Regions from separate parts of the Streptomyces sp. NBC_00536 genome, predicted to be linked through region 3. Evidence: riboswitches for the same ligand, from Rfam matches in the RefSeq annotation. Region 3 holds a riboswitch; each other region holds the start of a gene.
What was found. Region 3 has a riboswitch for cobalamin ahead of OHS33_RS08470 (cobalamin biosynthesis protein). Riboswitches for the same ligand answer to the same signal wherever they lie in the genome.
Positions count from the first base shown of each region.

Region 1: linked by a shared signal. The riboswitch ahead of OHS33_RS25580 (energy-coupling factor ABC transporter permease) and the one ahead of OHS33_RS08470 (cobalamin biosynthesis protein) in region 3 are both predicted to bind cobalamin.
Region 2: linked by a shared signal. The riboswitch ahead of metE (5-methyltetrahydropteroyltriglutamate--homocysteine S-methyltransferase) and the one ahead of OHS33_RS08470 (cobalamin biosynthesis protein) in region 3 are both predicted to bind cobalamin.

Region 1 is NZ_CP107819.1:5,713,827-5,723,140, reverse strand. Features, by position in the region: gene gcvH (glycine cleavage system protein GcvH) at 37-420, shown strand; gene glyA (serine hydroxymethyltransferase) at 438-1,694, shown strand; gene OHS33_RS25595 (APC family permease) at 1,886-3,574, shown strand; gene OHS33_RS25590 (L-serine ammonia-lyase) at 3,704-5,086, shown strand; gene OHS33_RS25585 (AMIN-like domain-containing (lipo)protein) at 5,231-5,758, shown strand; cobalamin riboswitch at 5,835-6,027, shown strand; gene OHS33_RS25580 (energy-coupling factor ABC transporter permease) at 6,058-6,762, shown strand; gene OHS33_RS25575 (energy-coupling factor ABC transporter substrate-binding protein) at 6,759-7,112, shown strand; gene cbiQ (cobalt ECF transporter T component CbiQ) at 7,116-7,865, shown strand; gene OHS33_RS25565 (energy-coupling factor ABC transporter ATP-binding protein) at 7,862-8,695, shown strand; gene OHS33_RS25560 (PadR family transcriptional regulator) at 8,749-9,300, shown strand.
Region 2 is NZ_CP107819.1:268,781-278,094, forward strand. Features, by position in the region: gene OHS33_RS01240 (C40 family peptidase) at 1-340, shown strand, start outside; gene OHS33_RS01245 (hypothetical protein) at 358-534, opposite strand; partial or broken gene OHS33_RS39765 (hypothetical protein) at 507-677, opposite strand; gene OHS33_RS01250 (WD40 repeat domain-containing protein) at 690-2,687, opposite strand; gene OHS33_RS01255 (MmyB family transcriptional regulator) at 2,686-3,018, shown strand; partial or broken gene OHS33_RS01260 (diadenosine tetraphosphate hydrolase) at 3,029-3,160, shown strand; gene metE (5-methyltetrahydropteroyltriglutamate--homocysteine S-methyltransferase) at 3,315-5,639, opposite strand; cobalamin riboswitch at 5,822-6,043, opposite strand; gene aceB (malate synthase A) at 6,225-7,805, opposite strand; gene aceA (isocitrate lyase) at 7,838-9,106, opposite strand.
Region 3 is NZ_CP107819.1:1,968,826-1,978,139, forward strand. Features, by position in the region: gene OHS33_RS08455 (alpha/beta hydrolase family protein) at 1-43, opposite strand, end outside; gene OHS33_RS08460 (inorganic phosphate transporter) at 363-1,634, shown strand; gene OHS33_RS08465 (hypothetical protein) at 1,655-1,876, shown strand; cobalamin riboswitch at 1,992-2,137, shown strand; gene OHS33_RS08470 (cobalamin biosynthesis protein) at 2,173-3,159, shown strand; gene OHS33_RS08475 (cobyric acid synthase) at 3,156-4,676, shown strand; gene OHS33_RS08480 (putative cobaltochelatase) at 4,831-6,948, shown strand; gene cobO (cob(I)yrinic acid a,c-diamide adenosyltransferase) at 6,948-7,547, shown strand; gene OHS33_RS08490 (cobyrinate a,c-diamide synthase) at 7,553-8,983, shown strand; gene OHS33_RS08495 (ZIP family metal transporter) at 8,986-9,314, opposite strand, start outside.

The DNA of each region.
Region 1 (9,314 bases), 3.7 Mb from region 3:
TCATCAGCACTCCCCCGCATCCAGGAGAATCAGGTCATGAGCAACCCCCAGCAGCTGCGTTACACCAAGGAGCACGAGTGGCTGTCGGACGCCGAGGACGGCGTCGCGACGGTCGGCATCACGGAGTTCGCCGCCAACTCGCTCGGTGACGTCGTCTACGCCCAGCTGCCCGAGGTGGGCGCCCAGGTGACCGCGGGCGAGACCTGCGGTGAGCTGGAGTCGACCAAGTCCGTCAGCGACCTGTACTCCCCCGTCACGGGCGAGGTCGTCGAGGCGAACCAGGACGTCGTGGACGACCCGGCGCTCGTCAACACCGCTCCGTTCGAGGGTGGCTGGCTGTTCAAGGTGCGCATCACCGGCGAGCCGGACGACCTGCTCAGCGCGGAGCAGTACGCCGAGCTCACCCACTCCGACAACTGACACCCCAGGGGATCCTGATGTCTGTTCTCAACACCCCTCTGCACGAGCTCGACCCCGACGTCGCCGCCGCCGTCGACGCCGAACTCGTGCGCCAGCAGTCGACCCTGGAAATGATCGCGTCGGAGAACTTCGCTCCGGTCGCCGTCATGGAGGCCCAGGGTTCGGTCCTGACCAACAAGTACGCCGAGGGCTACCCCGGCCGCCGCTACTACGGCGGCTGCGAGCACGTCGACGTCGTCGAGCAGATCGCGATCGACCGGATCAAGGCGCTGTTCGGCGCCGAGGCCGCGAACGTCCAGCCGCACTCGGGTGCGCAGGCCAACGCCGCCGCGATGTTCGCGCTGCTGAAGCCGGGCGACACGATCATGGGTCTGAACCTGGCCCACGGCGGTCACCTGACCCACGGCATGAAGATCAACTTCTCCGGCAAGCTCTACAACGTGGTTCCGTACCACGTCGACGAGACCGGCCGGGTGGACATGGCCGAGGTCGAGCGCCTCGCCAAGGAGTCCAAGCCGCAGATGATCGTCGCGGGCTGGTCCGCCTACCCGCGCCAGCTGGACTTCGCCGCCTTCCGCCGCATCGCGGACGAGGTCGGCGCGTACCTGATGGTCGACATGGCGCACTTCGCCGGTCTGGTCGCCGCGGGCCTGCACCCCAACCCGGTGCCGCACGCCCACGTCGTCACCACCACCACGCACAAGACCCTCGGCGGTCCGCGCGGTGGCGTGATCCTGTCCACGCAGGAACTGGCCAAGAAGATCAACTCCGCGGTCTTCCCGGGTCAGCAGGGCGGCCCGCTGGAGCACGTGATCGCGGCCAAGGCGGTCTCCTTCCTGGTCGCGGCCTCGCCCGAGTTCAAGGAGCGCCAGGAGCGCACCCTGGAGGGCGCGAAGATCATCGCCGAGCGCCTGGTGCAGGACGACGTCACCAAGGTCGGCGTCTCGGTGCTCTCCGGCGGTACGGACGTCCACCTGGTCCTGGTCGACCTGCGCGACTCCGAGCTGGACGGCCAGCAGGCCGAGGACCGGCTCCACGGGATCGGCATCACGGTCAACCGGAACGCCATCCCGAACGACCCGCGGCCGCCGATGGTCACCTCGGGCCTGCGGATCGGCACCCCGGCCCTGGCCACCCGCGGCTTCGGCGCCGAGGACTTCACCGAGGTGGCCGAGATCATCGCCGCCGCGCTGAAGCCGGAGTTCGACGCCGAGGACCTCTCGGCGCGCGTCTCCGCGCTCGCCGCGAAGTTCCCGCTGTACCCGTCGCTGTAGGTCACACCGTCCTAGGCGTCCGGAGGGGTCCGGGCCTGTTTTCCACAGGTCCGGGCCCTTCTTCGCGACCAAGGTCCCAGACGGGCGTGCCCTTCTGCCTATGAAATAGCCAAATTCCGGCAAATAGGCTTCACGTAAAGGCGCGGCAGCAGCCGGCCCGGCATCCCCCGTCAGGACGGACACCCCCTCTCATGGACATGAGCGCAGCGAACAGGAAGGGACTCAGTCTCTTCGCGCTGATCATGATCGGCATAGGCTCGATCTTCGGCTCCGGCTGGCTCTTCGGAGCGGGCACGGCGGCCCAGGTCGCGGGACCCGCGGCGCTCGTCGCCTGGGTCATCGGCGCCGTCTTCATCGGCATGATCGCCATGTCCTACGCCGAGGTGGGCGCCGCCTATCCGATCCCGGGCGGCATGGCCCGCTACGGCCACCTCTCGCACGGTCCGGTGCTGGGCTTCATCACCGGCTGGGCGGTGTGGATCGCCGTCGCCTCGCTGATCCCGATCGAGTCGATCGCCGCGACCCAGTACATGTCCTCGTGGAGCTTCGGCTGGGCCAAGGACCTGGTCGACGTCCAGTCCCACCAGCTGACCACCTTCGGCATGCTGGTGGCGCTGGCGCTGACCGTGCTGCTGTGGCTGTCCTGCTACTGGTCGGTCCAGCTGCTGGCCCGGATCAACGCGGGGCTGACCCTGGTCAAGTTCGCCATCCCGGTGCTCGCCGTGATCGCCCTGGTCGCCTCCGGGTTCCACACCGAGAACTTCACCGCGCACGGCGGCTTCGCGCCGAACGGCTGGTCCGCCGTCCTGACGGCCGTCACCACCTCCGGCGTGGTCTTCGCCTTCAACGGCTTCCAGGCCGTGGTCAACCTCGGCGGGGCCGCCAAGAACCCCGGCCGCGCCATCCCGATCGCCCTCGTCGGCGCGCTCTCGCTGGGCCTGGTCATCTACCTGGCCCTGCAGGCCGCCTTCCTGGGCGCCGTACCGCCCGAGCACCTCGCGCAGGCGGGCGGCTGGGCCGGAGTGAACTTCAACTCACCCTTCGCCGAACTCGCCAAGCTGCTGATGATCCACTGGGTCGTGGTGATGCTCCAGTTCGGCGCCTTCATCTCGCCCGCCGGTTCCAACATCGCCAACGTGGCCTCGGCCGCGTACATGGTGCAGAACCTCTCCGAGACCGGCTTCTTCCCCAAGAAGCTGAAGCAGACGCACCCCGTCTACGGCACCGCGCGGCCCGCGATGTGGCTGAACCTCGGCTTCTCCGTCCTGCTGCTGGTCACCGTCGGCCACAGCTGGAAGACCCTGGCCCCGATCATCTCGGCCGCCATGGTCATCTCGTACCTGATCGGCCCCGTCGCGGTCGGTGTCTTCCGGGTCACCAAGCCCGGCCTCAAGCGGCCCTTCCGGCTGCCGCTGGCGGCCGTACTGTGCCCGCTGACCTTCGTCTTCGCGGCCTGCGCGCTGTACTGGTCCAAGTGGCCGAACACCGGCATCGTGACCGCGCTGACCCTGGTCGCGGCCCCGGTCGCGGCGGTCGTCCTGGCCCGCAAGGGCGAGCGGGCCGGGACATCTGCACACCTCCTCCGGCAGTTCGCTCCGGCCTGGTGGATCGTCGTCTTCCTCGGCTGCCTGTCCCTGCTGTCCTACCTGGGCAGCACCGACTTCGGCGGCACCGGCCGGATCCCGGACGGCCTGGACATCGCCCTGGTCGCGGGCATGGCCGTCGCCGTCTATTACTGGGCCGTCCGGGCGGGCATCAAGGCCCACCGGGACGGGCTGCCGGGCCCCGACCCGGTGCTCGACGCGGATGCCGACGCCGACGCCACCGCGGAGCAGCCCGCGGGCACCGGCGAACGGGGACGTGAGCTGTCGCACGCCTGACCCTTCTGTGACCCGTTCGACGGCCGAGCCGTTCACCTCACCGCGTTAAGCTCGGCTGTCGGACTAATCCGAACAATCCACCTCTCCTGCCCCCTCCCACCCCACGAGCAGACAAGGGAGTCCGCCACCGTGGCCATCTCCGTCTTCGACCTTTTCTCCATCGGCATCGGCCCGTCCTCCTCCCACACGGTCGGCCCGATGCGCGCCGCACGCATGTTCGTGAACCGGCTGAAGAAGGACGGTGTCCTCGCCCAGACCGCCTCCGTACGGGCCGAGCTGTTCGGCTCGCTCGGCGCCACCGGGCACGGCCACGGCACCCCCAAGGCGGTCCTGCTGGGCCTGGAGGGCCACTCCCCCCGCTCCGTGAACGTGGAGACCGCCGACGCCGAGGTCGAGCGGATCCGCCAGAGCGGTCGGCTGCGCCTGCTGGGCGCGGAGATAGGCGATGGCCACGAGATCGCCTTCGACGAGCCGAACCAGCTGATCCTGCACCGCCGCCGGTCGCTGCCGTACCACGCGAACGGCATGACCCTCTTCGCCTACGACGACGCCGGCACCCCGCTGCTGGAGAAGACCTACTACTCGGTCGGCGGCGGCTTCGTCGTGGACGAGGACGCGGTCGGCGAGGACCGGATCAAGCTCGACGACACCGTGCTGAAGTACCCCTTCCGCTCCGGTGACGAGATGCTGCGCCTCGCGAAGGAGAGCGGCCTGTCGATCTCCTCGATGATGCTGGAGAACGAAAAGGCCTGGCGCACGGAGGAGGAGATCCGCGAGGGCCTCCTGGAGATCTGGCGGGTCATGCAGGCCTGCGTCGCGCGCGGCATGTCCCGCGAGGGCATCCTGCCGGGCGGTCTGCGGGTCAAGCGCCGCGCCGCGGGCACCGCCCGCCAGCTGCGCGCCGAGGGCGACCCGCAGGCGCACGCCATGGAGTGGGCGACGCTGTACGCGATGGCCGTCAACGAGGAGAACGCGGCGGGCGGCCGGGTCGTCACCGCCCCCACCAACGGCGCCGCGGGCATCATCCCGGCGGTCCTGCACTACTACATGAACTTCGTGCCGGGCGCGGACGAGGACGGCGTGGTCCGCTTCCTCCTCTCCGCGGGCGCCATCGGCATGCTGTTCAAGGAGAACGCCTCGATCTCCGGCGCCGAGGTCGGCTGCCAGGGCGAGGTCGGCTCGGCCTGCTCGATGGCGGCGGGCGCCCTCGCCGAGGTGCTGGGCGGCACCCCGGAGCAGGTGGAGAACGCGGCCGAGATCGGCATGGAGCACAACCTCGGCCTGACCTGTGACCCGGTCGGCGGTCTGGTGCAGATCCCGTGCATCGAGCGCAACGGCATGGCGGCCGTCAAGGCCGTCACGGCGGCGAAGATGGCGATGCGCGGCGACGGCACGCACAAGGTCTCCCTGGACAAGGTCATCAAGACCATGAAGGAGACCGGCGCCGACATGAAGGTCAAGTACAAGGAGACCGCGCGCGGCGGCCTCGCGGTCAACGTCATCGAGTGCTGACCTGACTCCGTAAGCGCGCCCGCACGTTCCGGGGCCCGGTCCGCCGACGCGGACCGGGCCCCGGCGCGTGCAACCGTCAGGCCGTATGGCGTGTCTTCCAAGGTGCCACTACTGTCCCCGGCATCCGAAGAATCGGGGGACGTCATGCTCCGCCACCTCATACGCTCCGTCCGCGACTCCGTCCACCACCGCCGGCGGCTGGCGGCCGTCACCGCGGGGGTCCTGCTCACCGCCGGATTCGGCCTCGCCGTACCGGCCTCGGCATCCGCCACGGCGACGCCGCTCGTGACCAATGCCCGCTGGGGCGGGCACTGCACCTACGACCGGATCGTCATCGACCTCCAGGGCTCCGTCCCCGGGGTCACCGTCACTCCCGTCTCCGAGCTGGTCTACGACGGCTCAGGCAAGCCGGTCCCGCTCGCCGGGTCGTACTTCCTGGAGATCCGGCTGCACCCGGCCGCCGCGCACGACGAGGCCGGGAACTCCGTCTACACCGGCCCCAGGCTGCAGAAGATCTACCTCTCCAAGCTCAAGGGCCTCGCCTTCACCGGCGACTTCGAGGGGTACGTCAGCTTCGGAGCGGCCTTCGACACCGCCCCGCAGTTCACGACGTCCACGCTCCACAGCCCGGAGCGCTATGTGGTCGACATCGCGCACCCGAACACCTGCTGACGGGCACTCAGGCAGCGAACGACGACGGCGGGACCGGGCGGCCGCGCCCGGTCCCGCCGTCGTCGCGCCTGGTCAGGTAGGGTCAACAGGCCTTGGTGTACGGGAAACCGGTGCGAAACCGGTGCGGCCCTCGCCACTGTGATCGGGAAGTCCGGCGCCACTCCTGCGGGAAGCCACTGGGCCGGACGGGAGACCGCACGGGCCGGGAAGGCGGCGCCAGGGCATCAGCACCCGTGAGCCAGGAGACCGACCGGGGTGCGTTGTTCCATCCACGAGGTGCTGGAGAGGTCTCCCTACACATGCACATAGCCGAGGGGTTCCTGCCCCCCTTGCACGCGGCCGCCTGGGGCGTCGCGTCCGCCCCCTTCGTCCTGCACGGAGTGCGCGCCCTGACCCGTGAGGTCAAGGCCCATCCGGAGAGCACCCTGCTGCTCGGGGCGTCCGGAGCGTTCACCTTCGTCCTGTCCGCCCTGAAGATCCCCTCGGTGACGGGCAGTTGCTCGCACCCCACCGGGACGGGGCTGGGCGCGATCCTGTTCCGGCCGCCGGTCATGGCGGTACTGGGCACGATCACCCTGCTGTTCCAGGCCCTGCTGCTGGCCCACGGCGGGCTGACCACGCTCGGCGCGAACGTCTTCTCGATGGCGATCGCGGGGCCCTGGGCCGGGTACGCCGCCTACCGGCTGCTGAAGCGGTTCGGCGCGCCCCTGATGGTCTCGGTCTTCTTCGGCGCGTTCTTCGCCGACCTGATCACCTACTGCGTGACCAGCGTGCAGCTCGCGCTGGCCTTCCCGGACCCGGCGTCCGGCTTCGTGGGCTCGCTCGTGAAGTTCGGCGGGATCTTCGCCGTCACCCAGATCCCCCTCGCCGTGAGCGAGGGCCTGCTCACGGTGCTCGTGATGCGGCTGCTGATGCAGTCGAGCAAGTCCGACCTGGTGCGCCTCGGCGTGGCCCGGCTGACCGGCGCCCGTACGGCCGGGAAGCGGGAGGCGGAGGTCCGATGACCAGGAACGCGAAGATCAACACCCTGCTGCTGCTCCTGGTGGCGGCGCTGGCGGTCCTGCCGGTCGCACTCGGCCTCGGCGAGGGCAAGGAGGAGCCGTTCACGGGAGCCGACGCGCAGGCGGAGACGGCGATCACCGAGCTGAAGCCGGACTACGAGCCGTGGTTCTCCCCGCTGTACGAGCCCCCGTCAGGGGAGATCGAGTCCGCGCTCTTCGCCCTCCAGGCGGCGCTCGGCGCGGGCGTCCTCGCCTACTACTTCGGGGTGCGGCGCGGGCGCCGGCAGGGCGAGGCCCTGGCGGCGGGAGCCACGGACACGGCGGACGCCGACCGGCCCGCCCGGGGCGCGTGAGCGGTGCTGCCCATCGACGCCGCGGCGCACAGCAGCCGCTGGCGCCGCCGACACCCCCTGGAGAAGGCCCTGCTGGGGCTCGGCCTGACCGTCACCGCGGTCTGCCTGCCGCCCTGGCCCGGCGGGCCGCTGGTGGCGGCGGCGACCCTCGCCGTGCTGCTGGGCCCGGCCGGGGTGGCCGGGCGGCAGCTGTGGCGGGCGTTCCGGCTCCCGCTCGGCTTCTGCTTCACCGGGGCGGCGCCGCTGCTCTTCGCGGTGGGCGGCCCGGCGGGGCTGGTGTCCCTGGCCCCCGACGGCCCCCGGCACGCGGCGGAGCTGCTGCTGCGCACCTCGGCCGCCTCGCTCGGCGTGCTGCTGTTCGCCTTCACCACCCCCGTCTCGGACGTCCTGCCGCGGCTGGTGCGGGCGGGGGTGCCGGCGCCCGTCGTGGACGTGGCGCTGGTCATGTACCGGATCGGGTTCCTGCTGCTGGACTCCCTGGCGAAGATCCGCCGCGCGCAGGCGGCCCGGCTGGGCCACACCAGCCGGGCGGCGGCGTGGCGCTCCGTGGCGGGTCTGGCCGCGACCGCCTTCGTCCGCGCCTTCGACCGCGCGTCCCGGCTCCAGAGCGGGCTGGCGGGGCGCGGCTACGACGGCACGCTGCGGGTGCTCGTACCGCGGTCCACCCTGTCCTGGCGGTTCCTGGCCGCGTCGGGCGCCCTGCTGGCCGCGCTGACCGCCGCCACCCTCACCCTGAAGGAGTTCGCGCTGTGAACGCACCGGTGGAACCGCTCGTCCGGCTGGCGGGCGCGGGCTACGCCTACGAGGACGGCCCCGCCGTCCTGTCCGGGGTGGACTTCGGGATCGCCCCGGGCCGGTCCCTGGCCCTGCTGGGCCGCAACGGCAGCGGCAAGACCACGCTGATGCGCCTCCTCAGCGGCGGCCTGCGGCCCGACACCGGCGAACTGCGCCTCGACGGGGCGGTGGTGAAGTACGACCGGGCCGGACTGACCCGGCTGCGCGGGGCCGTACAGCTGGTGGTCCAGGATCCCGACGACCAGCTCTTCGCGGCCTCCGTGGAACAGGACGTGTCCTTCGGCCCGATGAACCTGGGCCTGACCACCGGGGAGGTACGGGCCCGGGTCGACGCGGCGCTGACCGCCCTGGACATCACCGCCCTGCGGGACCGGCCGACGCACCTGCTGTCCTACGGCCAGCGCAAGCGGGCCGCGATCGCGGGAGCCGTGGCGATGGCGCCCCGGGTGCTGATCCTGGACGAGCCGACGGCCGGCCTCGACCCCGACGGCCAGGAACGGCTCCTGGACGTCCTGGCGGGCCTGCGCGCCGCCGGGACCACGGTGGTGATGGCCACGCACGACGTGGACCTCGCCGTACGGTGGGCCGACGACGCGGCGGTCCTGACCCCCGACGGCATCCGCCTCGGCCCGGCGCAGACCCTCCTCGCGGACCCCGCGCTGCTCGCCTCGGCGGGCCTGCGCGCGGCCTGGTCCCCCGCGGTGACGGCCGTCCTGCGCGCCCACGCCCTGCTCCCGCCGGACGCCCCGGGTCCGAAGACCCCGGAAGCCCTGGCCGCCTGGCGGTGACCGCGGCCCGCGGGGGCGCGGCGGCGCCCGCGGGGCGTATCTAGGATGGCCGCATGTCGCTGCCGCATGCCATCCTCACCGCGCTGCTGGAGAAGCCCTCGTCGGGGCTGGAGCTGACGCGGCGGTTCGACAGGTCGATCGGGTACTTCTGGTCGGCCACGCACCAGCAGATCTACCGCGAGCTGGGGCGGCTGGAGGAGGGCGGGCTGATCCGGGCGCTGCCCGGCGAGCAGCCCGTACGGGGACAGCGCAAGGAGTACGAGGTCCTGCCCGCCGGGAGCGCCGAACTGGCGCGCTGGGTCGGGGAGAGCCAGGATCCCAGGCCCGTCCGGGATCCGCTGCTGCTGCGCGTCCGGGCGGCCGGGGTCGTCGGGGTGCGCGGGCTGGGGCCGGAGCTGCGGCGCCATCTGGAGCTGCACCGGGCGCAGTTGGCGGAGTACGAGGCCATCGAGGAGCGGGACTTCCCGCCGGGCCGGGACTCCGACGAGGACCGGCTGCGGCGGCTCGTGCTGCACGGCGGGCTCGGTCTGGAGACGTTCTGGCTGCGCTGGCTGGAGGAGGCCGTGGCCGAGGTCGAGCGGCTGGAGGAGCGGGCGGGCGGCTGACGCGCCTGGGCCCC
Region 2 (9,314 bases), 1.7 Mb from region 3:
CTTCGCCAACTCGCACCTCGGCGACCCGTACGTCTGGGGCGGCAACGGCCCCCACGGATGGGACTGTTCCGGCCTGGTCCAGGCTGCGTACCGCAGTGCCGGGATCAACCTCCCCCGGGTCGCCGACGACCAGTACCGGGCCACCACCCCCATCTCCCGGTCCGAACTGCGCCGCGGCGACCTGGTGTTCTGGAGCTCCGACGGCTCCGCCTCCGGCATCCACCACGTGGCCGTCTACCTGGGCGACTCCCGGTACCTGGAGGCCCCCCGCCCCGGCAAGCAGGTCCGGATCTCCACCTTCGACGCCTACAACCCGAACCTCTACGGCCGGGTCCGCTGACCGAGCCTGACGATCCCTCAGGTCTGAGGCCTGCGCAGGAGCGGGGGCGCCGGGTGGGACAAGGGGCTGGCGGCGGTGGGGTTCAGGCCGTCCATGAGCAGGGTCACGTACCGCCGCCAGCCGTCCTCGGCCGGGTCCATGGTCCACAGGACGCTGACGAGCATGCTCATGATGCGCTTGAGGTCGTCGGGCACGAGGTCCGCCGGGCCGCCGTCAGCAAGTGGTGCTCGGCGGCGGCCAACGTCAGGGCGGCTTCGATGGCGCCAGTCAGACCCCGGAGGAGGGCGGCCTTGTCCGGGAACCGGCGGAAGAGCGTCGCGATCCCGACGCCTGCCCGCCGGGCGTTCCGTCAACGGGGCGGGCAGATCTCGGCCGGCAGGCCGTTGGGAAGCCCGTCCCGCTCGTCGTCCGTCAGGTCACGGCCGAGGACCGCACACAGGTGGCGCTTCCACAGGGATGGGTCGAGGCGGAGCAAGGAGAGGCGCCCTCCTGACACAGGCGCGCGCAGGAGCGCCTTGCCGCCGTTGGCCGTTGCCAGGAAGCCCTGGTCCGACGCGAATTCGTACGTCTCCCGGTATCCGGGATCGTCGGCTTTGAGGAAGCGTACGGAACTCTTGTTGGCCAGGAAGAATCCCGCGCCCCTGGTGAGTCCCGCCGCCCACCGGTCCTCCTTCAGCGGCCCGAGCGGGCCCGCCACTCTCTTCGGTGCCTGCCCGGGACCGCGTACCGACCACAGCTCCACCATGCCGCCCTTGGTCATCACCGCCACATAGCGCGGATCGGTCAGGAACACGGCCACGTTCAGATCGTCGCCGAGACGAATCCGAAGTCCCTTGTTCTCCTTGCCTGTTTTCAGATCGATGGCGTGCACCTCCGGCTCGCCACCCACGGTGACGCTGACATACCCCGGCTCGGGGTGGCGGCCCACGAAGTAGTCCGGTTTGTCCTTCGTGGTGAGCCGCAGGTCACGCAGGTCGAGAGGCTCGGACAGGCGGCGTCCCGCGCGAGCGTCCCAGTGCTCGACGTGCGTGCCGGAGACGGTCACAAGCTGGTCGTCGTCATGGAAGATGAACTGCAGCAGGGCCGACTTCCCGTTCTTGTCGACGGGCGGCTGCGCCGTGGTGAACTCTGCCACTCGACGCAGCGAGGGCAGCTCGTGGACCGTGATCCGGTTCCGGTCCGAGACGTCCGCCACCAGGGTCTGGGCCTTGTTGACCTGGATTTGCTGCTTCGCGTCCGGGGGTGTCCCGGCGTCGTTGTGCACCGAGGCGAGGACTCGTTCCTCACCTTCCGTCTCCACGACGCGCAGGGTGTCGCCCTTCTCGCCCATGCGGACCACCATCGTGCTTCCGTCTCCGAGCAGGGCGGGAGGGCTGTATGCGGCGACGCCGTCGTCCTCTGCCAGCCCCCACCCGGTCACCGCGTTCTTGCCCCGGGTGACGAGGGTCGGCTCGCTCGACGTACCGAGGAGGGGCAGACCGGCGATGACGGCCGAATAGTCGAGGTCGGGGCCTAGGAAGGGCTGCGCTTTCGCGCCTTGTCGCGTGTCGACAAGGGTCCAGTCGCTCCCCCGGGCCTCCACCGCGAAATGCTCACCCGCCCTGTCGACCGTGGCATCCGTGCACGAGCTGTCGGCCCCCCGACTGAAGGTGCTGAGCACCTGCCCGTCCGCTACACGTACAGCCTGGTAACGGGCCTCTTTCGTCTCCGGGTTCGTCAACTTGTCCTGGCAGGCGATCACCACACTTCCGTCCCCGGAGACCGCGGTGCCCGACCACGCGGTGCCCTTCGCCAGTTCACGCAGCGTCCCGGTGCGGATGTCGACCGACGCCACCGAGGACTCCAGCTTCGCCTCCCCCACAATGCGCGCGGCCACCAGGGTGTTCCCGTCCGGCCCGAACCACACCTCCTGAACCCCCGTGACCTGCTGCGGCAGTATCCGGAGCCCGCCCGTGTCCAGGTCCCACACGCGTACCGCCTCCTGCGTCGGCGCTCCGGCCCCCTTCGATGACACGCCCACCAACCGGCGTGCGTCCGGCGAGAAGCCCATGATCTTGGAAGAGCCCTCCAGCGCACTGAACGTGAAGTGCGTGATCTCACCACCGCGAAGGGGGTGCGGAGGCCCCAGCAACTGCTTGCCCGAAGGCGTCACGTCGTGCCAGACCACCACCCCGTCCGCCTCGCGCAGGTAGGCGATCCGCTTCCCGTCCTGGCTGACCACGGGCGACAGGACATTGGCGGCGAGGGCGAGTTGTTCCTGCCTCACGCCGCCTTTGGCGGTCCGTATGAACACGGTGGCGCGACCGCCCTCGGTCGTCGCCAGCGTCACCGCACCGTCCGCGCTCATGGCCGCATGGGGGCGGCACATCACCGAGAGCCTGCGCGCCCGCGCCACGGCCCACCCTGACCCCGAACTCGACGCGTTGCACGAGGAGTTGGCCTCATATCTCCCGCCGACCGCCCCCGCCTCCGCCTCCGCCGAACACCTCGGCTTCGCGGTACCGCTGCGGCTGCGCACGGCGGAGGGCGAGCTGCGACTGCTCACCACCCTGACCTCGTTCGCGACCGCCGTGGACGTCACCCTGGCCGAGCTGCACCTGGAGGCGTTCCTGCCGGCCGACACGGCGACCGCCGATCTGCTGCGGCGCCGCGAGGAGGGTCGCCGGGTCGCCGTGTAGGTTTCCCGATATGACTGATGACTGGCGGATGGACCGGATCGGGAGTGCTCTCCGGGGCGAGAACCCTGCCGTGCTGCGGCGTTTGGACGCGGGTTTCGCGGTGGCCGGGGACGTGCAGTTCCTGCCGGGATACTCGGTCCTCCACAACCCTCTGCGCGAGGCGATCTGCGCAGAACTGGACGGCCTGCGAGCCTGAGTTACGCCCTTCCAGCGGTCACCACCTCGGGCCGGACCATCCGGGGCACCCGGACGGTCCGGCCCGAGGGCGGATCAGGCGGTCGGACCAGACCGTTGGGTCAGACGGTCGCGGTGCCGGTCTCCGCGCGGACCTCGCGGGCCGCGGCGACGAGGTTCTCCAGGGAGGCCCGGGTCTCGGGCCAGCCGCGCGTCTTCAGCCCGCAGTCGGGGTTGACCCAGAGCCGCTCGGCCGGGATGGCCTCCAGCCCCTTGCGGAGCAGGGCCGCCGCCTCCTGGGTGGAGGGGATGCGCGGCGAGTGGATGTCCCAGACGCCCGGCCCGGCTTCGCGCGGGTAGCCGTGCCCGGCGAGTTCGCGCGCCACCTGCATGTGGGAACGGGCGGCTTCCAGGCTGATGACGTCGGCGTCGAGGTCGTCGATGGCCTGGACGATGTCACCGAATTCGGCGTAGCACATGTGCGTGTGGATCTGGGTCTCCGGCCGGACGCCCGAGGTCGTGAGGCGGAAGGACTCGGTGGCCCAGGCGAGGTAGTCGGCGTGCCCGTCGGCGCGCAGCGGGAGGGTCTCGCGCAGGGCGGGCTCGTCGACCTGGATGACCGAAGTACCGGCCGCCTCAAGGTCGTTGACCTCGTCGCGCAGGGCCAGTCCGACCTGCCGGGCGGTCACCCCGAGGGGCTGGTCGTCGCGGACGAAGGACCAGGCGAGCATGGTGACGGGGCCGGTGAGCATGCCCTTGACCGGCTTGGCGGTCTGCGACTGGGCGTACGTCGTCCAGCGCACGGTCATCGGCTCGGGGCGGGAGATGTCCCCGGCCAGGACCGGCGGGCGCACATAGCGGGTGCCGTACGACTGGACCCAGCCGTGCTGGGTGGCGAGGTAGCCCGTGAGCTGTTCGGCGAAGTACTGGACCATGTCGTTGCGTTCGGGCTCGCCGTGCACGAGGACGTCGATGCCGGTCTTCTCCTGGAAGGACAGCACCTCGCGGATCTCGTCCTTGATGCGCTCCTCGTAGCCGGCGGTGTCGATGCGTCCGGCCCGCAGGTCGGCGCGGGCCACCCGCAGTTCGTTGGTCTGCGGGAAGGAACCGATGGTCGTCGTCGGGAGCAACGGCAGGCCCAGGTGGGCACGTTGGGCCACGGCGCGGTCGGCGTACGGCTGTGCGCGGCGCCCGTCGGCGTCCGTGATCGCGGTGGTACGGGCCCGGACGGCGGGGTCGTGGGTGATCGGGGAGTGGGCGCGGGAGGCCAGGTCGGCGCGGTTGGCGGCGAGTTCGGCGGTGATCGCGTCGGTTCCCTGGGCGAGCCCGCGGGCCAGCGTGGTGATTTCGACGGTCTTCTGGCGGGCGAAGGCGAGCCAGCGCCGGATCTGCGGATCGATGTCCCGTTCGGCGTCGGCGTCCAGCGGGACGTGGAGCAGCGAGCTTGAGGCGGAGACGTCGACCCGGTCGGCGAGCCCGAGGAGGGTGCCGAGGGTGGTCAGCGACTTCTGGAGGTCGTTGATCCAGATGTTGCGGCCGTTGACGACACCCGCGATCAGGCGCTTGCCGGGCAGGCCGCCGACGGCGGCGAGGTCGGCGAGGTTGGCGGCCGCGGCGTCGGTGAAGTCGAGGGCGAGACCCTCCACCGGAGCCTTCGCCAGGACCGGAAGGGCGTCACCGAGCCGGTCGAAGTACGAGGCGACCAGCAGCTTCGGGCGGTCGGTGAGGCCGCCGAGGTCGCGGTAGGTGCGGGCGGCGGCGTTCAGTTCGGCCGGGGTGCGGTCCTGGACCAGGGCCGGTTCGTCCAGCTGGACCCACTCGGCGCCCGCCGCGCGCAGCTCGGCGAGCACCTGTGCGTAGACGGGGAGCAGCCGGTCCAGCAGGGTCAGCGGCTCGAAGTCGGCGGCCACGCCGGGGGCGGGCTTGGCCAGGAGCAGGTAGGTGACCGGTCCGACCAGTACGGGCCGGGCGGTGTGCCCCTCGGAGAGGGCTTCGGTGAGTTCGGCGACCTGCTTGGCGGCGTCGGCGGTGAAGACGGTATCGGGGCCCAACTCGGGGACGAGGTAGTGGTAGTTGGTGTCGAACCACTTGGTCATCTCCAGCGGGGCCACGTCCTGGGTGCCGCGCGCCATCGCGAAGTACCCGTCGAGTGCGTCCGCTTCGACGGCGGCGCGGTGGCGGGCGGGGATCGCGCCGACCATGACCGTGGTGTCCAGGACGTGGTCGTAGTACGAGAAGTCGCCGGTGGGCACCTCGGTGATGCCGGCCCCGGCCAGCTGGGCCCGGTTGGCCCGGCGCAGGTCGCGGGCGGTCTCCCGGAGGGTGTCCGCGGTGACGCGGCCCTTCCAGTAGCCCTCGATGGCCTTCTTCAGTTCACGGCGCTGGCCCTGGCGGGGGTAGCCGTACACGGTGGCCCGTACTGCCGCGGCTGCGGACTCGGTGGTCACGGAACTCTCCTTCGCGAGTGTGTCTCCATGGACCCGGTGACGGGCCGAGGGTGCGAAGGGTGCCGGAACGGGCGGCCCGCCGTGGTCCCGTACGGCTGGTGGTACGCCTGGTACGGGACGGGAGGATCCGCCCTGAGCACGCCGACCCGCCCACGAGGTCACCGGGAAACCGGGCGCGGTCGATCGCGCTCGGGCAACGGGCAGGTCTTCGGACTCGCGGGCGCGCAGGCCACTGGGGCCGGCATCTACTGGCCGTCGCTTCCCAGGACCGGTTCGGGTCCCAGTGCGTATGACGGCGGTCGTTCCCGCTCACCGCTGCGGGGCAGTCCCGGATTCTCACCGGGTTCCCTCTTACGACGCATCCCGCCTGGCGGACGGGGCGAACCAGCTGCGAGGCCAACGGTAAGGCGTCGACCGGTGGATGAACACCGGTTTCCACATACCGGACGGTGAAATGAGACACGCCGGGGGTGCGGTGACATCAACGGTGACACCGCTCACCGCACCCCCGGCCTTCTCCTGTGTCTCCGGTCCTCCCTCGGCCCGGAGACCTGCCGGGCCCCCTCAGGCCCGGCCCGGGCCCCCTCAGGCCCGGCGGACGAGGTGGCGGGCGTAGGCCTCGGGCGTGAAGAAGGCGGGGAGGCGCACCGACAGCGCCGTGTCCACGAAGACCTCGCGCGCTTCGAGGGCGAGCGAGCGCGGGTCCTCGGCCTCCAGGGCCGCGCATTCGGCGTCGAGGAGGTCGATGACCGTGCTCCGGTCCACCCGCTCGTGGCGCAGCCACTGCCAGATCTGGACGCGGGCGATCTCGGCGGTCGCGGCGTCCTCCATCAGCCCGTTCAGGGCGACGGCGCCGCTGCCGCGCAGCCAGGCGTCGAAGTAGCGCAGGGCCACGGCCACGTTGGAGCGGATGCCCTCGGAGGTCGGCGGGGCGGCGATCCGGCGTACGGACAGCAGGTCGGCGGCGGTGACCTCGACGTCCTCGTGGGTGCGCTCCAGCTGGTGCGGCCGCTCCCCCAGGACGTTGTCGAAGACCGCGCGGCAGACGGGGACGAGTCCGGGGTGAGCGACCCAGGAGCCGTCGAAGCCGTCCTCGGCTTCGCGTTCCTTGTCGAGCCGGACCTTCGCGAACGCGGCGGTGTTCGCGTCCGGATCCTTGCTCGGGACGTGGGCGGCCATGCCACCGATGGCGTGGGCGCCGCGCCGGTGGCAGGTCCGGACGAGGAGTTCGGTGTAGGCCCGCATGAAGGGGGCCGTCATGGTGACCGCGGCCCGGTCGGGCAGCTGGAAGTCGGTGCGGTGGCCGAAGGTCTTGATCAGGCTGAAGAGGTAGTCCCAGCGGCCCGCGTTCAACCCCGCGCTGTGCTCGCGCAGTTCGTAGAGGATCTCCTCCATCTCGAAGGCGGCGGTGATCGTCTCGATCAGGACGGTCGCGCGGACCGTGCCGCGCGGGATGCCGAGGAGGTCCTGGGCCAGGACGAACACGTCGTTCCACAGCCGTGCGTCATTGCGGTTCTCCAGCTTGGGGAGGTAGAAGTACGGGCCGTGCCCGGCGTCGATCTGGCGCTGGGCGCAGTGGAAGAAGTACAGGCCGAAGTCGACCAGCGAGGCGGGCACGGGGCGGCCGTCGATCTCCAGGTGCTCTTCCAGCAGGTGCCAGCCCCGGGGGCGCACCATGATCGTGGCGAGGTCCTGGCCGAGCCGGTACTCCTTGCCCTCGGGCGTGGTGAAGCCGATGCGGCGCTCGATGGCGTCCAGCAGGCTGAGCTGGCCGCCGACGATGTTCTCCCACGTGGGGGCCGTCGCGTCCTCGAAGTCCGCCATCCACACCTGGGCGCCGGAGTTGAGGGCGTTGACCGCCATCCGCCGTTCCGGCGGGCCGGTGATCTCGACCCTGCGGTCGGTGAGCCCGGGGGCGGGCGGGGCGACCCGCCATGCGGCGTCGGCGCGCACGCGGGCGGTGGCCCGGGAGAAGTCCAGCGGCGAACCGGAAGCCAGGTGGGCGCTCCGGCGGCGGCGCTCCTTGAGTACCTCCAGGCGGCGCTCCGCGAACGCGGCGTCGAGCCGGCCGATGAACTCCAGGGCCTGGGGGGTCAGGATCTCGTCGTGGCGCTCACCGGGTGCGCCGAGAACCCGGACGCTGCTGGTCAGGGGCGTGAGTGACATGCGGTTCTGCTCCTCGGCGTGGGGGCGGCGGACTAGTGGAACTGCTCTTCTTCGGTGGAGCCCGCGAGCGCGGTGGTCGAGGAGGTGGGGTTGACGGCGGTGGAGACCAGGTCGAAGTAGCCCGTGCCGACCTCGCGTTGGTGCTTGACCGCGGTGAACCCCTGGGCCTGGGCGGCGAATTCCCGCTCCTGGAGGTCGACGTACGCGGTCATGCCCTGGTCGGCGTAGCCGCGGGCGAGGTCGAACATGCCGTGGTTGAGGGAGTGGAAACCGGCCAGGGTGATGAACTGGAAGCGGTAGCCCATCGCGCCCAGCTCCCGCTGGAACTTGGCTATCTGGTCGTCGTCCAGCGCGGCCTTCCAGTTGAAGGACGGCGAGCAGTTGTAGGCGAGCATCTGGTCCGGGTACCGCGCGTGGATCGCCTCGGCGAACTCGCGGGCCTGGGCCAGGTCCGGGGTGCCGGTCTCGACCCAGATGAGGTCGGCGTACGGGGCGTAGGCGAGGCCGCGGGCGATGACCGGAGCCATGCCGCCCCGGACGTGGTAGAAGCCCTCCGCGGTGCGCTCGCCCGTGCAGAACTCGGCGTCGCGCTCGTCGACGTCGCTGGTCAGCAGGGTGGCGGCGAGGGCGTCGGTGCGGGCGATGATCAGGGTCGGGATGTCCGCGATGTCGGCGGCGAGGCGGGCCGCGTTCAGGGTGCGGATGTGCTGTGCGGTGGGGACGAGCACCTTGCCGCCGAGGTGGCCGCACTTCTTCTCGGAGGCCAACTGGTCCTCGTAGTGGATGCCGGCCGCACCCGCCGCGATCATCGCCTTGGTCAGCTCGAAGGCGTTGAGCGGGCCGCCGAAGCCGGCCTCGGCGTCCGCCACGATCGGGGCCAGCCAGTCCGTCGTGTCGCTGCCGCCCTCGGCGGTGGCGATCTGGTCGGCGCGCAGCAGTGCGTTGTTGATCCGGCGGACCACCTGGGGAACGGAGTTGACCGGGTAGAGGCTCTGGTCCGGGTAGGTGTGGCCGGCCTGGTTGGCGTCGGCCGCGACCTGCCAGCCGGAGAGGTAGATCGCCTGGAGTCCGGCCCGGACCTGCTGGACGGCCTGGCCGCCGGTCAGTGCGCCGAGGGCGTGGATGTAGTCCCGCTCGTGCAGCTGGCGCCACAGCCGTTCGGCGCCGCGCCGGGCCAGGGTGTGCTCCTCCCGGACGCTGCCGGAGAGCCGGACCACGTCCCCGGCCGTGTAGGTGCGCTCGATGCCCACCCAGCGCGGGTCGTCCGCCCACCTCCGGGCCAGCTGCTCGGCCGCCGCCATCGCGTTCGCCGTCGTAGTCGCCGTCGCGTTCGCCGTCGTAGTCGCCGTCGTGTTCGCCGTCGTGTTCGCCTCTGCCATGACCGTCACCGTTTCCATCCGTTGCCGCTTGTCCTGCCAAGGCCGTGGACGGGAGTACACGACCTTGGCACCCTGTGCCTTTGCTGGTGAGGCGAGCCGTCAAACCCGCCTGCAGAAAGGACTCTGGCAT
Region 3 (9,314 bases):
GGGTGGCGGTGACGGTCCTGGCCGTCGTCGTTGCGGAGCGCACCGCTCCAGTGTCGGACGGCCGGGTCGCCCCGGCCAGCGGAGCGGATCGCTCCGGCGGCGGCAAAAGACGGCAGGAGAGGGTGATCTGGGTCTCCTCCGGGGGTCCCGGCGGGCGGTTCGGTGGGCCGAAAGACCCCCGTTCGGCCGGTTGTCGACCAGCCCCTGACGTGCGCGAATCGATATATCCATGAATCAATGGGGACGAGGGTCCCAAACCAGCCCTGACCTGGTACACCGCTCCGCCCGTTTCAGTTCATCTTCCGTTCACCCAGGTTGCCTACGGTCGGCGTGCCACTGACGTCAAACAGAAGCCTGGGTAAATGGAGCACGTAACGCTTCTCCTCGGGATCGTGATCATCACCGCTCTCGTGTTCGACTTCACGAACGGTTTCCACGACACGGCCAACGCGATGGCCACCACCATCTCGACCGGCGCACTCAAGCCCAAGACGGCGGTGGCCATGTCCGCCGTGCTGAACCTCGTCGGCGCGTTCATGTCCGTGGAGGTCGCCAAGACGATCTCCAAGGGCCTGGTCAACGAGGAAGGCATCCAGCCGGAGGTCATCTTCGCCGCGCTCGTCGGCGCGATCCTCTGGAACCTCGTCACCTGGCTGGTCGGCCTGCCGTCCAGCTCCTCGCACGCCCTGATGGGCGGCCTGGTCGGCGCGGCCGTCGCCTCTGCCGGCCTCGGCGCCGTCAACGGCGGCACGCTCGTCACCAAGGTGCTGCTCCCCGCGGTCGCCGCGCCGATCGTGGCCGGTGTGGCCGCGATGCTCGCCTCCAGGCTCACGTACAAGCTGGGCGCGAACGTCGACGCGAAGACCTCGGCCAAGGGCTACAAGGCCGGTCAGATCGCCTCGGCCGGACTCGTCTCCCTCGCGCACGGCACCAACGACGCGCAGAAGACCATGGGCATCATCACCCTGGCGCTGGTCGCCGGCGGCGCCCTCGCGCCCGGCTCCAACCCGCCGGTCTGGGTCATCGTCTCCGCCGGCATGGCGATCGCGATGGGCACCTACCTCGGCGGCTGGCGCATCATCCGCACCATGGGCAGCGGCCTGACCGACCTCCAGCCGCAGCAGGGCTTCGCCGCCCAGACCTCGGCCGCGAGCGTCATCCTGGCCTCCTCCAGCCTCGGCTTCTCCCTCTCCACCACCCACGCCTGCTCCGGCGCGGTGATGGGCGCGGGTCTGGGCCGCAAGGGCGGCGTGGTCCGCTGGTCCACCGCCTCCCGGATGTTCATCGCCTGGGGCCTGACCCTGCCGGCCGCCGCACTGGTGTCCGCGGGCGCCGAGCTGGTCATGCGCACCGGTGACGTCGGCGTGGCCGCCGTCGCGCTCTTCCTCGTCGGCTCGATCGTCGCCATCTGGCTGATCTCGCGCCGCCAGGTCGTCGACCACACCAACGTGAACGAGGTGGCGGACACCGCCGCCGAGGCGCCGGGCGTGGTCACCACCGCGATCGCCGCCGTCGCCGTCCCGCCGGTCGCGGGCAGCACCGCCGCGGTCACGGACGAGGCCTTCAAGGCGACCATCCCGACCCCGACCCCGGCCGCTCCCCCGGCACCGGCGGCTCCCGCCGCCGCGGTCTGACCCACAGAGGAATCGGCAGTATGAAGATCGACTGGGCAGCACTCGGCTCCGTGTTCGGCGTCAGCCTCTCCGCGACCGTCGCCCTCGTGACCCTGTTCACCCTGGGCATCGTGGGCCTGTCGAAGCACGAGACCGCGACGGGCCAGGGCGGCGCCGCCCACCTGGCGCGCACCGGCGCCTACGCCTGCTTCGCACTGTGCGCGGTGGCCGTCGGCTACGCGATCTACCTGATCGTCAGCTGACGGCACGGGGGCGCGCCCGCGCGCCCCACCGGCACCTCAGCGGCACCGCACGTCCGAAAGCTCCCTCCGGCCCAATGCCGGGGGGAGCTTTCGCAGGTCAACGGCAAGTTGACGGGCGTTCGCGGTGCGTGGTGGACTGCCGGAGCCAATACGGCGGCATGAAGAGGAAGTCCGGTGCGAATCCGGCGCGGTCCCGCCACTGTCACCGGGAGCCACAGGCTCCCGGAAGCCAGGAACTCTCGCCACCGGACACGTCGAACCAGGGCGCGGACCCTGAGTGAGGACCCACCTGCCCCATGCGTGCCGATCGCGTTTTCGCGTACGGCGCGACGGCCGGCCTGATCGGCGACCGGATCCTCGGTGATCCGCGCCGCGGCCATCCCGTCGCCGCCTTCGGAAAGACCGCCGCCGCCGTCGAACGAGCCCTGTGGGGCGACAGCCGGGCCCGGGGAGCCGTGCACGCCCTGGTGTGCGCCGGGGGCGCGGCCGCCATCGGCGCGCTCGGCGCCCGCGCCGTGCGCTCCCGGCCCGCCGCCGCCCGTATCGCCCTGACCGCGGCCGCCACCTGGGCGGTGGTCGGCGGCACCTCGCTGGGCCGGGAGGCCCGGGCCATCGGGGGCGCGCTGGCCGCCGGGGACACCGAGGTGGCCCGCGAGCGGCTGCCCCACCTGTGCGGGCGCGACCCGCAGGCCCTGGACGAACAGCAGATCGCCCGCGCCGTCGTGGAGTCCGTCGCCGAGAACACCTCCGACGCCGTCGTCGGCGCCCTGGTCTGGGGCGCGCTGGCGGGGGTGCCCGGGCTGCTGGGCTTCCGCGCCGTGAACACCCTGGACGCGATGGTCGGCCACAAGTCCCCCCGCCACCTGCGCTACGGCTGGGCCTCGGCCCGGCTCGACGACGTCGCGGGCTGGCCGGGCGCGCGGCTGACCGCGCTGGCCGCCGTACTGGCCGGACCCGACCGGTGGGGCGCCGTACGGGCCTGGCGCGCGGACGCGGCCGCCCACCCCAGCCCGAACGCCGGACCGGTGGAGGCCTCCTTCGCGGGGGCGCTCGGGGTCCGCCTCGGCGGCACCCTGGCGTACGCCGGGCGCGTGGAGCACCGGGCCGTGCTGAACGGGGCCGCGGGCCGCCCGGTCGAGGTCGCGGACATCGAGCGGGCCGTCCGGCTGTCGCGCCGGGTCACCTGGATCTCCCTCGGGGCGTGTGTGTCGCTGCGGTTCCTGTTGTCACAGTGCACGTCAGGTCGTCGCACGTCAGGTCGTACTACGAAGGGACGCGCATGAGCGGCGCACGGCGCGGCGGCGGACTCCTGGTCGCCGGCACCACCTCCGACGCGGGCAAGAGCGTGGTCACGGCGGGCATCTGCCGCTGGCTGGCCCGCCAGGGCGTGAAGGTGGCCCCCTTCAAGGCCCAGAACATGTCCCTGAACTCCTTCGTCACCCTGGAGGGCGCCGAGATCGGCCGCGCCCAGGCGATGCAGGCCCAGGCGGCGAAGGTCGAACCGACCGCGCTGATGAACCCGGTGCTGCTCAAGCCCGGCAGTGACCAGAGCAGCCAGGTGGTGCTGCTGGGCAAGCCGGTGGGCGAGATGAGCGCCCGTGGCTACCACGGGGGCAGGCAGGAGCAGTTGCTCGGCATCGTCACGGACTGTCTGGAGCAGCTGCGGGGCACGTATGACGCCGTGATCTGCGAGGGGGCGGGCAGTCCGGCCGAGATCAACCTGCGGCGTACGGACATCGTGAACATGGGCATCGCGCGGGCCGCGCGCTTCCCGGTGGTCGTGGTCGGCGACATCGACCGCGGCGGGGTCTTCGCCTCCTTCTTCGGTACGACGGCGCTGCTGTCCCCCGAGGACCAGTCGCTGATCGCGGGCTACCTGGTCAACAAGTTCCGCGGTGACGTGTCCCTGCTGGAACCCGGCATGGAGATGCTGCGGGGCCTGACGGGGCGCGCGACGTACGGGGTGCTGCCCTTCCAGCACGGGCTCGGCATCGACGAGGAGGACGGCCTGCGCGTCTCGCTGCGCGGCGCCGTACGGGAATCCGTGGTCGCCCCGCCCGTCGGGGAGGACGTGCTGCGGGTCGCGGTGTGCGCGGTGCCGCTCATGTCGAACTTCACCGACGTCGACGCGCTGGCCGCCGAACCGGGCGTCGTGGTCCGGTTCGTGGACCGGGCCGAGGAACTGGCCGACGCCGACCTGGTCGTCGTACCCGGCACCCGCGGCACCGTGAAGGCGCTGGCCTGGCTGCGCGAGCGCGGGCTCGCCGACGCGCTGGCGCGGCGGGCCGCCGAGGGACGCCCGGTGCTGGGCATCTGCGGCGGCTTCCAGGTGCTGGGCGAGACCATCGAGGACGACGTCGAATCCCGGGCCGGGGTCGTCGACGGGCTGGGGCTGCTGCCCGTGCGCGTCCGCTTCGCGCGGGAGAAGACCCTCGCGCGGCCGAGCGGGCACGCGCTCGGCGAGAGCGTCGAGGGGTACGAGATCCACCACGGGGTGGCCGACGTGCGGGGCGGGATCCCCTTCCTGGACGGCTGCCGCGTCGGTGAGGTGTGGGGCACGCACTGGCACGGGTCGCTGGAGAGCGACGGCTTCCGGCGGGCCTTCCTGCGGGAGGTCGCGGCGGCGGCGGGGCGGCGGTTCGTTCCGGCGGCGGACACGTCGTTCGGGGCGCTGCGGGAGGAACAGCTGGATCTGCTGGGCGATCTGATCGAGGAGCACGCGGATACCGGGGCGCTGCTGCGGCTGATCGAGGGCGGGGCTCCGGCGGGGCTCCCGTTCCTCCCCCCGGGTGCGCCGTGACCGCGGCCCGGGCGTTCCCGAAACTGGGCTCTGCCCAGACCCGGTCCTCAAACGCCGGACGGGCTGAAATCCTCCAGCCCCGCCGGCGTTTGAGGCGCGGGGTCCGGGGCGGAGCCCCGGCAATGGTCCGCACCTTCGAAGGAGTGAGCAACGCATGAGCACGCCCTACCCGTTCACCGCACTGGTCGGCCAGGCCGACCTGCGCCTCGCGCTGCTGCTCAACGCGGTGAGCCCCGCGGTCGGCGGCGTGCTCGTGCGCGGCGAGAAGGGGACCGCCAAGTCCACCGCCGTGCGCGCGCTGTCCGCGCTGCTGCCGCAGGTGGACGTCGTCCCCGGCTGCCGGTTCAGCTGCGCGCCCACCGCCCCGGACCCGGCCTGCCCCGACGGCCCGCACGAGGCGGGCGGCCGGGCCGCGCGGCCCGCGCGGATGGTGGAGCTGCCGGTCGGCGCCTCCGAGGACCGCCTCGTGGGGGCGCTCGACATCGAACGCGCCCTGTCCGAGGGCGTGAAGGCCTTCGAGCCGGGCCTGCTGGCCGACGCGCACCGCGGGATCCTCTACGTCGACGAGGTCAACCTGCTGCACGACCACCTCATCGACCTGCTCCTCGACGCCGCCGCGATGGGCGCCTCCTACGTCGAGCGCGAGGGCGTCTCCGTCCGGCACGCGGCCCGTTTCCTGCTCGTCGGCACGATGAACCCGGAGGAGGGCGAGCTGCGGCCGCAGCTGCTGGACCGGTTCGGGCTGACCGTCGAGGTCGCCGCCTCCCGCGAGCCCGCGCAGCGCGTCGAGGTGGTGCGCCGCCGGCTCGCGTACGAGGACGACTCCGCGGCCTTCGCCGCGCGCTGGGCCGTCGACGAGGCGGACGTACGGGACCGCGTGGTCGCGGCACGTGCCCTGCTGGGCCGGGTGGTGCTCGGGGACGGCGCGCTGATGCAGATCGCCGCGACCTGCGCCGCCTTCGAGGTGGACGGGATGCGGGCCGACATCGTGATGGCGCGCACCGCCACCGCACTGGCGGCCTGGGCCGGGCGGACGGACGTCCGCAAGGAGGACGTGCGGCAGGCCGCTCTGCTGGCGCTGCCGCACCGGCGGCGGCGCAACCCCTTCGACGCGCCGGGGCTGGACGAGGACAAGCTGGACGAGATCCTCGACTCCTTCCCGGACGAGGAGCCCGAGCCCGACCCGGAGCCCGAACCGGAGCCGGAGGGTCCGGACGACGGCGGACCTGAGGGCGGACCGGACGGCGGGCCCGACGGCGGACCGGACGGCGGCGGGCTGCCGCCGCAGGGGCACGGCCAGGATCCGGCGCCGGAGTCCGCTCCGGAGCCGGACGGCGGCACCCCAGACCCGGCGGAGGCCGAGGGGGCTCCCGAGCCCGCCCCGGCCCGCGCCGACGCGGCCGAGGCTCCCACCCAGGCCGCCGTGCGGGCCGCCGACCCGTTCCGGACCAAGATGCTCAGCGTCCCGGGGCTCGGCGAGGGCGCGTCCGGACGGCGCTCGCGGGCCCGTACCGCGCACGGGCGCACGACCGGCGCGCAGCGCCCCCGGGGCCAGCTGACCAAGCTGCACCTCGCGGCGACCATCCAGGCGGCCGCCCCGCACCAGCTGGCCCGCGGGCGCACCGGCCGCGGCCTGGTCGTGCGCGGGGACGACCTGCGCCAGGCGACCCGGGAGGGCCGCGAGGGCAACCTCGTGCTGTTCGTCGTCGACGCCTCGGGCTCGATGGCGGCCCGCAAGCGGATGGGCGCGGTCAAGGGCGCGGTCCTGTCCCTGCTCCTGGACGCCTACCAGCGGCGCGACAAGGTCGGCCTGATCACCTTCCGCGGCACCGGCGCCGAGCTGGCGCTGCCGCCCACCTCCTCGGTGGACGCGGCGGCGGCCCGGCTGGAGCAGCTGCCGACCGGCGGGCGCACCCCGCTGGCCGCGGGGCTGCTCAAGGCCCACGAGGTGCTGCGGATCGAGCGGCTGCGCGATCCGTCGCGCCGCCCGCTGCTGGTGGTCGTCACCGACGGCCGCGCCACCTCGGCGGGTCCGGCGGGCGGTGACGCCCGGGCGCTCGCGCGCCGGGCCGCGCTGCTGCTCCAGGGCGAGCACGTCGCCTCGGTGGTCGTGGACTGCGAGTCGGGTCCGGTCCGGCTGGGCCTGGCCGGGGTGCTGGCCGCCGACCTGGGCGGGCCCGCCGTGACCCTCGACGGGCTGCGGGCCGATTCGCTGGCCGGGCTCGTGAAGAACGTACGTACCTCATCCGCGACTCTCAGGAAGGCCGCCTAATGCCCCAAGGACAGCCGTCCGTCGTCCCCGACGACGGACTCACCACGCGTCAGCGCCGCAACCGCCCGCTGGTCTTCGTCCACACCGGCCCCGGCAAGGGCAAGTCGACGGCCGCCTTCGGGCTGGCGCTGCGCGCCTGGAACCAGGGCTGGCCGGTCGGGGTGTTCCAGTTCGTCAAGTCGGCGAAGTGGAAGGTCGGCGAGGAGAACGCGCTCAAGGCCCTCGGCGAGACCGGCAAGGGCGGCCCGGTCGTCTGGCACAAGATGGGCGAGGGCTGGTCCTGGGTCCAGCGCGACGCGCAGCTCGACAACGAGCAGGCGGCCAAGGAGGGTTGGGAGCAAGTCAAGCGCGACCTGGCCGCGCAGACGCACACTCTGTACGTCCTGGACGAGTTCACGTACGCGCTGCACTGGGGATGGATCGATGTGGACGAGGTGATCGAGGTGCTGCGCGGCCGTCCCGGAACCCAGCACGTGGTCATCACCGGCCGCAACGCCCCCGAGAAGCTCGTGGAGTTCGCCGACCTGGTCACCGAGATGACCAAGGTCAAGCACCCCATGGACACCGGCCAGAAGGGCCAGAGAGGCATCGAGTGGTGACGTCCGTGACCGTCCCGCGCCTGGTGATCGCCGCGCCGTCCTCCGGCAGCGGCAAGACCACCGTCGCGACGGGCCTGATGGCGGCCTTCACGCAGCGCGGTCTCGCCGTGTCCCCGCACAAGGCCGGGCCCGACTACATCGACCCGGGCTACCACGCCCTGGCCACCGGCCGCCCGGGGCGCAACCTGGACTCCTTCATGTCCGGGACGGACCTGATCGGCCCGCTGTTCGCGCACGGCTCGGCGGGCTGTGACCTCGCCGTGGTCGAGGGCGTGATGGGCCTCTACGACGGGGCCGCCGGGCGGGGCGAACTCGCCTCGACCGCGCAGGTCGCGAAGCTGCTGCGGGCGCCGGTGGTGCTCGTGGTGGACGCGTCCTCGCAGTCCCGGTCGGTCGCGGCGCTCGCGCACGGCTTCGCGTCCTTCGATCCGCAGGTGCGGATCGGGGGCGTGATCCTGAACAAGGTGGGCTCCGACCGGCACGAGGTGATGCTCCGGGAGGCGCTGGAGGAGGCCGGGATGCCGGTGCTCGGCGTGCTGCGCCGGGTGCCGCAGGTCGCGGCGCCCTCGCGGCACCTGGGGCTGGTCCCGGTCGCCGAGCGCCGGGCGGACGCGCTGGCCTCGGTGGCGGCGCTGGCCGATCAGGTGCGGGCGGGCTGCGATCTGGAGGCGCTGATGGCGCTGGCCCGGACCGCGCCGCCGCTGGAGGTCGAGCCGTGGGACCCGGCGCGGAACCCGGCCCGGGACCCGGAGGAGCCGACCGGGGCCGCCACCGGGCGGCGGCCGGTCGTCGCCGTGGCGGGCGGGCCCGCCTTCACCTTCTCCTACGCCGAACACGCGGAGCTGCTGACCGCCGCCGGGGCGGAGGTCGTCACCTTCGACCCGCTGCGGGACGAGGCGCTGCCCGCGGGCACCGCAGGACTGGTCATCGGCGGCGGTTTCCCCGAGATGTACGCGCCGGAGCTGTCGGCGAACGCCCCGCTGCGCGCCGCGGTGTCCGCGTTCGCCGCGTCGGGGGCCCCGGTCGCCGCCGAGTGCGCCGGGCTGCTCTACCTGGCGGGTTCGCTGGACGGCAAGCCGATGTGCGGGGTACTGAACGCCGACGCGCGGATGTCGGACCGGCTCACCCTCGGCTACCGCGAGGCGGTGGCGGTCTCGGACAGCCCGCTGGCGCGGGCCGGGACCCGGCTGCGCGGGCACGAGTTCCACCGCACGGTGATCGAGCCGGGCGCCGGGGCCGCGCCCGCGTGGGGGTTCACGCATCCCGAGCGCCGGGTCGAGGGCTTCGTGCAGGGGGGTGTGCACGCCAGTTACCTGCACACGCACTGGGCCGCGCAGCCGTCGGTGGCGTGGCGCTTCGTCGGCCACGCGCGCGCGGCGGACGCCGGGGCGGCCCCGGCGGGGGCGACACCGGCCGGGGCAGCGGACGCCCCGTGAGGTCAGTCCGCGAGGCCGACGACCAGCCAGATGCCCGCCACCCCGCCCACCGTGCACATCAGTGTGGACAGGGCGGGGTGCCGGTGGTGCGCCTCGGGCAGGATCTCGGCCGACGCGAGGTAGAGCAGGACTCCGGCGAAGAAGCCGAGGTATCCCCCGAGCGGTTCCTCCGGAAGGGTGAACAGCAAGGTGGACGCCGCTCCGACGACGGGGGCCACGGCGTCCGCGAAGAGCATCATCAGGGCCTTGCGGCGGGCGTTCCCGTACAGGCTGGTGAGCGTGTAGGTGTTGAAGCCGTCGGCGAAGTCGTGGGTGATCACGGCCAGCGCGA